DNA from 3 places in the Halolactibacillus sp. JCM 19043 genome. Region 1 is predicted to be linked to each of the others. Evidence: predicted binding sites of a transcription regulator. Region 1 holds the regulator's gene; each other region holds the start of a gene.
What was found. Region 1 encodes CtsR, which represses protease genes until heat stress. Its sites were predicted from a motif close to ATGGTCAATAAAGGTCAAACA; they were not measured.
Positions count from the first base shown of each region.

Region 2: clpP (ATP-dependent Clp endopeptidase proteolytic subunit ClpP) is a predicted target of CtsR. The motif match lies at 2,063-2,083, and genes of this name have one in related genera.
Region 3: JCM19043_RS06690 (ATP-dependent Clp protease ATP-binding subunit) is a predicted target of CtsR. The motif match lies at 1,377-1,397, and genes of this name have one in related genera.

Region 1 is NZ_BAXD01000015.1:755-4,042, forward strand. Features, by position in the region: gene JCM19043_RS08550 (DegV family protein) at 110-961, shown strand; gene JCM19043_RS08555 (MgtC/SapB family protein) at 1,099-1,788, shown strand; gene JCM19043_RS08560 (CtsR family transcriptional regulator) at 1,869-2,339, shown strand; gene JCM19043_RS08565 (UvrB/UvrC motif-containing protein) at 2,357-2,890, shown strand; partial or broken gene JCM19043_RS08570 (protein arginine kinase) at 2,892-3,288, shown strand, end outside.
Region 2 is NZ_BAXD01000031.1:10,673-13,960, reverse strand. Features, by position in the region: gene JCM19043_RS12695 (CdaR family transcriptional regulator) at 1-593, opposite strand, end outside; gene JCM19043_RS12690 (YlbF family regulator) at 909-1,253, shown strand; gene clpP (ATP-dependent Clp endopeptidase proteolytic subunit ClpP) at 1,416-1,997, opposite strand; tRNA gene JCM19043_RS12680 (tRNA-Arg) at 2,297-2,368, shown strand; gene JCM19043_RS12675 (hypothetical protein) at 2,450-2,656, shown strand; gene JCM19043_RS12670 (L-lactate dehydrogenase) at 2,881-3,288, shown strand, end outside.
Region 3 is NZ_BAXD01000009.1:48,858-52,145, forward strand. Features, by position in the region: gene JCM19043_RS18735 (hypothetical protein) at 1-96, opposite strand, end outside; partial or broken gene JCM19043_RS06685 (hypothetical protein) at 12-1,186, opposite strand; gene JCM19043_RS06690 (ATP-dependent Clp protease ATP-binding subunit) at 1,447-3,288, shown strand, end outside.

The DNA of each region.
Region 1 (3,288 bases):
CAAAAAAGAATCTTCTTGCTTATATTGGAGAAGGTAAGAGAGTATGCTATAGTATAGGAATCAGCAGAAAAAAGTGAGGCGTTAGCCTTATACCAAAGGAGTATTACGTATGGAAAAGATTGCATGGGTCACAGATAGTACATGTGGATTACCTCAGTCATTTATTGAAGAACATCACATTCATGTCTTACCGATGATTGTTGATATCAATAACATCTCTTATCGAGAAGACATTGAAATTAGTAAAGAAGAAATATATGAATTATTGAAACAATACGGAGAAGGTGCTAAAACAAGCCAACCAGCATATGGTGAGTTTGTGACATTGTATGAACAGCTTGCGGAAGCAGACACGTATGATAAAGTGATTGCGATTCATGCCTCAAGTGCCTTAACAGGAACCTATCAAAGTTCTGTGAGTGCCTCTCAAATGGTGGATTTAGATGTGGAAGTGATTGATTCTAAAGTGGGTTCATTTGCGCTTGGGCAAATGATACGTAAAGGTATTCATATGGCTCAGACAGGTAAAAGCATGGATGAGATTGTGAAGACCATTCATCATTACACCGATCATTTAGAAATGTATTTATTGCCACAAAGCTTAGAACAGATGCGAAAAAGTGGACGCGTGAGTACCACACAGTCGGTGTTTGCTAACTTATTAAGCATCAATATTATTTTACGCTTTGATAAGGGTAAAATTATTATTGATGATAAAATAAGAAGTAAAAAGAAAGCCGTTCGTTATCTATTCCAAGCGATTGACCAAGCTTATAATTCTGGCGAGCTAACAGAGCTAGGTATTATGCATGCAGGTGCTAAAGAAAGAGCAGAGGAATGGAAACAAGAATTACTAAATATGTATGAAAATTTAAAGATTCAAGTTGAGCCACTTGTACCGGTAGCGGGTGTTCATGCGGGCCATGGGACGATGGCTATTTCATGGTTGAAAGAGAATTAATCGCTTAAGGAATGAGCTTGGGCCCTGGCGACTTCTTTCATGAGTTAATGACGCATGAAATAACTTCATAAAACATTAAGAATAGATCACCATTCGGCGGTCTATTTTTTAAAATAACGAAAAGTAAGGAGAAACTGATGATTGACATTCTTTTAGGAGAACATTTTGTAACGATGAGTATTCGACTCGTATTAGCCCTTGTACTTTCAGGTCTGATAGGTTTTGAACGAGAAATCAATAAACATTCAGCGGGTTTTCGAACCCACATTTTAGTTGGGGTGAGTTCCACCCTACTGATGTTAATGTCTTTATACGGTTTTACCGATTATATTACCGAGCATCAAGACATAGTCAACTTTGACCCTGCCCGGATTCCTTCATATGTGGTGAGCGGAATTGGCTTTTTAGGTGCCGGAACTATCATCGTCAATGGTATGACAGTTAAAGGCTTAACGACGGCCGCCTCCATTTGGGCTGTCGCAGGTCTCGGACTTGTTGTGGGGATAGGGATGTACGGTGTTGCGATTATGACGACACTCATTATTCTTTTAAGTTTAATCTTTTTAAATAACTTTGAACAACGTGTGACTAAACGCGGTCAATCTGCACAACTGACTATCTTAGTGAACTCTGTGCAAGCTATTGAAGACATCTTAAAAAAGTACAATCAAAACGGGGTCGTGATTCAAAATATTAATGTGAATACGGATGAATCAGACTATCCTATCGTCACAACAGATGTAACTTTAAGTAAAGCCATTACGAAAAGTGAACTTGTGGTCGTGTTGTCCAAACTCGATGACGTAAGAGAAGTGTATCATGGATGATATCAGTTGCATCTTTCTTGTTGGCATTATAAAATATAGATAAAGTCAAAGATAGTCAAAGTCAAGAAAGGAAGAGGATTATGCGTAACATCTCAGATATTATCGAAGCGCATTTAAAAATGATTCTTGAAGAAGCGAAGCATAATCATATAGAAATTAAGCGTAGTGAAATTGCTGATCAGTTTTCTTGTGTTCCTTCTCAAATTAATTATGTCATTAATACTCGATTTACAAAAGAACGAGGTTATCTCGTTGAAAGTAAACGCGGGGGTGGTGGCTATATTAGAATTCAACGAGCCGTCGAGAATGATCAAAATGTCTTGTTGGATGAATTGATTGATTTAATTGAACCCCGTGTCTCTCAATCTATCGGTGAGGCTATTCTCAGTCGTTTAGTTGAGGCTGATTATATTACCTTACGTGAGGCTAAGATTATGAAGGCAGCAATCGATCGTGAAACCTTACGGTTTAAATTACCTTATCGTGATGATATACGTGCGCGTATTCTCAGTGCGATGTTAACGACGTTAAAATATCACGAAGAGTATTAAGTTTGGAGGAATGCGAAATGGAATGTGAACACTGTCATGAGCGTCCAGCAACCTTGCACTTTACTCAGTACGCTCATGGTAAAAAACACGTACAACATTTGTGTCATACATGCGCACATGATCTCGGTTTAATCGAAGCCAACGATCACTATCCGATTCATGATTTATTGAGTGATTTATTCAAAATGAATTCAGCACTAAGTAATAGTCAAAGACAAACATCCGCACGGGAGACAAAAACGTGCCCAACGTGTCAAATGACGTATACGCAATTTGTGAAGCATTATAAGTTTGGTTGCAAAGATTGTTATGAAACATTTAGCGCGGAGCTTGAACCCGTGTTAAAACGGGTACATAACGGTAATACCACTCATGTTGGTAAAGTACCCAAACACCAACACGCTCACGTATCAAAACTTCAACAAATCAAAATGTATCGTGAACAAATGAAAACGTTCATCGAGGAAGAACGTTTTGAAGAAGCGGCGGAACTACGTGATATGATTAAAGCGTTGGAACAAACCGAGCCCAACGTAGGGGAGGCTGAATGAGATGTCACTTCAATCCTTTATTGACCGGGCGATTAGCCTTGGATGCAAGAAGGTGGGCCGGCTGATGATATTGTCTTAAGTACACGCATTCGTTTAGCCCGTAATTTAAGCGATAGTCCTTTCCCACTAACAGCCTCTTCAGAAGCGTTAAAGAAAGTAAGTCATCATGTTACGGAGGCGCTTGTCGGTGAAACGATGAGTCATTATGAAGACTTGCAGTTCTTGTCATTGCCTGATTTAAGTGCCTTAGATACACGTGCCTTAGTAGAAAAACATTTAATCAGTCCCTATCTCGTTGAACATATCAATCATAGTGGGGTCCTGTTATCAACGAATGAACAATTATCGATTATGGTAAATGAAGAGGATCATTTAAGAATTCAACTCTACTTCCCAGG
Region 2 (3,288 bases), on a different contig from region 1:
TAAGTCATCACTGGTTTTGTATTAAAGTGCTGAATATGGTGGAATTGTTGATCCATCCATGTATGGTAGTCATGCGCTTTAGATAAGTCACGCAAATACGGTCCAATAAAGAATTTGACATCGATAAAGAAATCACTTGTAAATACTTCTACCATCTCAAAAAATGTCACCGCATCTTCTTCATCAGGTCGTTCTTCTTCAATAATGACACCGTGTTTTTGGCTTGAAAACAAAATGACCGGCTTATATGAATACATGCCGTATACAGCTTCTCTAAAGTCATTTGGGTCACCTGGTGCCTCAGAAAGTGAAAAATAGATGAAGCGATATTCTTTTGGCGCTGTGTGAATAAAATTCGTGCCTTCAAAAATCCAATCGTACCAAGATTGTTCGCGTTCAGTTACGGGTGGGTAAGCCCCGTGGTAAGGTGTTAGTAAAAGATCAAGTAAATCATGTTCTTTTTCTTTAATCTCATCTTCTAATATGCCGAGTAATTGATTGTCTGGGGTCATAAACCAACGGTACAGTCCTTTACTTTGGGATTCTTCTTCTGTAATAAGACTTGGATATAGGGTTTTTAATCGTTTAATCATCTAAATAATCCTTTCTTTCTACAATGGTAAACAAACGTCTCGTTCATTGATTGTCGTAATGTACGACAGAGAAAAAACGTCGTCGTTTTAGAAACTTTATTGTGATATCTTTCTCATTATAACAAAAACGGTTGAGAAGAGGGAACCAATCATTAGAAAAGATTGGATTTAATTAAAATGACCCACCATTAGTCCTGAAATTTTAAACTTTCTCAACCGGTATCGTTTGGATTACACACAGAAGTTTGTTATAGTTATACAGGAAGTTAAAAGAAGGCCATCAGTGGTCAGTAAAAACTAGGAGGATTTTATTTTATGTCTAACGTACAACAATCAGCAGAACAATTAGCGGATGCGATTCGCCAAAGTGAAGAATTTTCAACTCTTAAGGAAGCCTATGATGCGGTAATGAGCGATGAAATCGCTAAAAAAATGTTCGATGATTTCCGTAATACACAAATCGAATTACAACAAAAACAAATGCAAGGCCAAGAAATTACAGAAGAAGAAGTAGAAAAAGCACGTAAGGTTGTCGAAACAGTACAACAACACGAAGCTATTTCTAAACTAATGGAAGAAGAACAAAAAGTGAACGAATTTATTAATTCTATTAGCCGTACAATCACAAAACCATTAGAAGAATTATATAACCAACAATAAGATGAAAAATCGCCTACCTTTAAACATAAAGGTAGGCGATTTTAAATTTCTCTCCAATGATGACGATATGGATGAATGGATGTAACAAAAGAAGCGAAGAGCTTAAGCTCTTCGCTTCTTTACCTGATGGTTATGATTTGAGTACTTAACGAGAACGTCGCTTTACTTTTTCTCCATAACTTTGTCAATAAGGCCATACTCTAGCGCTCTATTAGCCGTCATGAAGTTATCACGATCCGTATCTTTTTCGATGATTTCCATAGGTTGACCAGTACGTTCTGCTAGAATTTCGTTTAATTTCTTACGCATTTCGATAATACGGTTGGCGTGGATTTGGATATCAGATGCTTGACCTTGTGTACCACCTAATGGTTGGTGAATCATCACTTCTGAGTTTGGTAACGCATAGCGTTTACCTTTTGCGCCAGCTGCTAATAAGAAGGCACCCATTGATGCGGCCATACCAACACAAATAGTTGACACATCTGGTTTAATGAACTGCATCGTATCATAAATCGCCATACCGGCTGTGATTGAGCCACCTGGTGAATTGATGTAAATAGAAATATCTTTGTCTGGGTCTTCAGCTTCTAAGAATAATAGCTGAGCAACGATCGAATTGGCTACATTGTCATCAATGCCAGAACCTAACATAATGATGCGGTCTTTCAACAGACGTGAATAAATGTCATACGCTCGTTCACCGCGGTTTGTTTGTTCAATTACTGTAGGGATTAAATTCATATCTATTCCTCCTCCGAAAATAACTTTAAGTATGTGAATAAAGTTTATAAACATATCATAGCTAATAGGTCAAAAAAGGTCAAATAAAACACTAGCTAATGTGAGTATTTATTAATTTATTTCTTCCCAAGTTAGTGTACATATAAACTTCGTACATATTATAACAGAGATTGGCTTGTTTTGCTTATGGATTGCACTTGAAAACCGATTGATTTTTCGATTGATAGACAGAGGCGTAGAAGAAAGGATTGTATTTTTCATTCATTTCAGTTATAATGATTTTTGTTCGATTTAAATATGCGCTCGTAGCTCAGGGGATAGAGCATCGGTTTCCGGTACCGTGTGTCGGGGGTTCGAATCCTCCGAGCGCGCTTTTAGACAGATGCTAGCATCTGTCTTTTCTCATATTTACTCGTTAGTGAACAGGTTTTATAGAAAGTAAGAGGTGCAAAATGAAAGTAATGATCTGGTTAGCAGTGTCTGTTTTATTGATTTGGGAGTTTGTAGAGCTACGTGATATTTTCGGGTATTCACTCTTTCTCCAAAATAGCTTGATTGTCTTTTCAAGTAGTTATTTCTTTTATTTACTTGATGTACATTTAAGCCTAAATAAATTTAAACGACAACTCGCGATTATGTTCAATAAAACGTCTCAGTAGAAAACATATTAAAAACCAACAGATATTTTAATACGCCATAACCAAAACCCATTCTAAACCGCTCGAGGCCAAAGGCCTTTGGCGGTTTATTTTTAATTAGAGGAGGAAAAATCAGCTTTTTTTACATTTTTGTTAAAAAAACGAACATAGTTTAGTTTGTTTTCGGGTATAGTGTTAAGGTGAGAGGAAAAGCCTCTAAAAATGTTTTGAGGGAGTGTTGTTTTATGCATCAAAAAGCAAATAAAACGAAAAAAGTAGCAATTGTCGGAACAGGGTTTGTCGGTTCTAGTTATGCTTATTCTTTAGTGAACCAAGGAACAGTGAGTGAGCTCGTGTTAATCGACTTAAATAAAGAACGTGCTGAAGGTGAAGCACAAGATTTAAATCACGGGGTTCCTTTTGGTTCACCAATGAAAATAAAAGCGGGTGACTATACAGATTGTCATGATGTTGATTTAGTGGTCATTACTGCTGGAGCGAATCAAAAACCAGGTGAAACAAGACTAGATCTTGCTAGTAAAAACGCCAAAATCATGCGTGGGATTGTAAAAGAAATTATGGCGTCCGGCTTTGATGGCATTTTAGTGATTGCTTCTAACCCAGTTGATGTGATGACACATGTAGCATATGAA
Region 3 (3,288 bases), on a different contig from region 1:
CGTACGATTACTTAATAAGTAAAACGTATGCTGGGCGCTTGACTCATGATCAATGTAGTCGCCCATGTTAAAGACATAACTTGCTCGCCTGAGCAACGTCCAATCTTTTTTTGTGAGCCCTTTAATTTTATGTTGAACGAGCGAGTCAAAATTTCACGGGTTAAATGTTGGACTTGGAACGCTTGTTTCACATCTAAGTCAAAATCTGAGATTAATTCTTGAAAACTATCTTCTAACACATTGGGTGAATAAGGTTCCTCTTGTTTATGAAAGAGCAGTTCATAGTTAATGCCGTCTCGCAATCCTTTTTGACTTAAGACAAATCTGTCGGCATGGGTATGTTTATAAAGGGTGACAAACGTCATAATGGCTGGTAGGATAATATCCGCTCGATCTTTTGATAAGCCTTCCACTTTCATTCGTTTCTCATTAGAAAGGCTAAGTAAATGATCTTTAATCCGATGTAAATCTTTCAGTAGCATGGGATACTGATGGAGCCCTGCCATCGGATAATCTTTATCGATTTGATCGATTTGGGCCACGTTTCTCGCACTCCCACCAATCGCTATAATGGGCACGGATAAGTCTTCTAACCAACTCAAGGTGCTGAAGGCTTTTTTAACATAACTCTTTACCGTGTGTAAATTATCTGCTTCTGATACATTCTCATCGTACAAGTGACGTAAACTTAATGTACCAAAAGAGAAACTGTGCGCATGAATCAGTTTCCGGTCTTTAAAGTAAGTCACCTCAGTTGAACCCCACCCATATCAACAGTGACCCCTTCCGTGAGAGATGTTGAATTGACAATGGCTAAATACCCATAAAAAGCTTCTTCTTCCTCTGAAAGTATCTGCATGTCCCAACCGAGTTGATCTTTCACTGCTTGAACGAGCGTAGCTTTATTGTTAGCTTGTCTCACAGTGGCGGTCGCAACGACCGTGAAATGTTTCAGTGGATATATTTTCAACACATCTTCAAACTCTTTTAATGTATCGATGAGGATTGTTTGCCCCTCATCCGATAAGTAACCGTCCGCCGTTAAATGATTTCTTAATCGTGCGACCGCTTTAACATTTTCGACTTCACGAAATCGTCCCGCTTCATTCGGTAAATAAATAACCAGGCGCATCGTGTTCGAACCAATATCAATGAGCGCATAATAATTATCTTTTATAGAAGTCATCTTAATCCCGCCTTTTAAATAGTAAGCTCTAATACGTATATATACCACAATATCGACATATTTAACCCTACAAAAGGGTGAGAAAGTTAGCGTGTTGGGGTGTTTTCAAACACATAATAAACATGTCTATTAAAAAAATGAATCAAAACACTTGAAAGTCAAAGAAGGTCAAAGTATACTATAATCAGGAAAGGTCAAAGATAGTCAAACGTTAGTGACCTTCCGTTATTAATACGATTGAACTAAGGAGGAACGAAAAAATGAAATGTCAAAAATGTCAAGTCCGTCCCGCAAATGTTAATGTGACCCTACGTATAAATGGTCACACTGAACAACTTCATGTCTGTGACACATGCTTTAAAGAAATCCGCAATGAATCTCTCCAGCCATCTAACTTCTTCGGACAATCTGGTTCGGCATTTGAAGAACAATCTGGCTTCACAAAACGTCAATCACATGTGAAAACAGAAACGCCGAATCACCATGATGGCCTACTTGATCAGCTTGGTCGTAATCTAACCGATCATGCGAAACAAGGTCTCATTGATCCTGTTATTGGACGAGATCAAGAAGTGACACGCGTGATTGAAACGTTGAATCGACGTAATAAAAATAACCCAGTATTAATTGGTGAACCTGGTGTAGGTAAAACGGCGATTGCGGAAGGATTAGCCTTAAAAATTGCACAGGGTAACGTCCCGAAGAAATTAAAAGATAGACAGGTATATTTACTCGACGTTGCGTCACTTGTCGCCAATACAGGTGTCCGTGGACAATTCGAAGAACGAATGAAAGGTCTGATTAGTGAACTCCAGGATCGACAAAATGTCATTTTATTCGTTGATGAAATTCACTTACTCGTGGGTGCTGGTACAGCTGAAGGATCTCAAATGGATGCGGGTAATATCTTAAAACCAGCACTTGCTAGAGGAGAACTCCAACTTATTGGCGCCACAACGTTAAAAGAATATCGACAAATTGAAAAAGATCAAGCTCTTGAACGTCGCTTTCAACCGATTATGGTGAAGGAACCAACAGAACAAGAAGCGATTCAAATTTTACAAGGAATTAAGGAGCGTTATGAAAGTTATCACCATGTTACTTATAGTGATGAGGTCATTGAACAAGCGGTGCGTTTATCCAAACGTTACATCCAAGACCGGTTCTTACCAGATAAAGCGATTGACTTAATTGATGAAGCAGGTGCACGGTTAAACTTAACCTTGTCTGAGTCAGATCAATCAACGATTGAAGACGAATTGAAATACCTTGCTGAGGAGAAACAAAAGGCAGCTGAAAAAGAGGATTATGAAACCGCTGCGCATTTGCGACATAAAGAGTTACAGCTTGAGAAAAAGCTAGCGACGCACGAAGGTGTACCCTCGATTGACGTGACGACAGAAGCCATTCAACTGCTTATTGAAGAAAAAACAGGCGTACCTGTGAGAAAAATGCAAGCGGATGACCAACAAAAGATGAAAGATTTAAAACGCCATCTTGAAAAGAAAGTCATTGGTCAAGAAGTGGCAGTCGATAAAGTCGCTAAAGCCATTCGTCGTAGCCGTGCTGGTCTAAAATCAAAACACCGTCCGATTGGGTCATTCTTATTTGTTGGGCCTACGGGTGTCGGTAAAACAGAGTTAACAAAAGTACTCGCAGAAGAAATATTTGGCCATCAAGACGCGCTGATTCGTCTTGATATGAGTGAGTATATGGAAAAGCATGCCGTTTCAAAAATAATCGGGTCACCGCCAGGTTATGTTGGTCATGAAGAGGCAGGACAACTTACAGAGAAAGTTCGCCGTCAGCCATACAGCGTCATTTTACTGGATGAGATTGAAAAAGCCCACCCAGATGTCCAGCATATGTTTCTGCAAATTATGGAAGATGGTCGTTTAACGGATAGTCACGGTCGAGTGGTCAACTTTAAGGATACCGTCATTATTATGACAAGTAATGCGGGAAGTGCCGTAAAGGAATTACACGTTGGCTTTAATAAAACAGAAACCGATGCGATCTCAACACTTGATCAGCTCAAGGATTACTTTAAACCAGAATTCTTAAACCGTTTCGATGCGATTATTACCTTTAATCAATTAGAA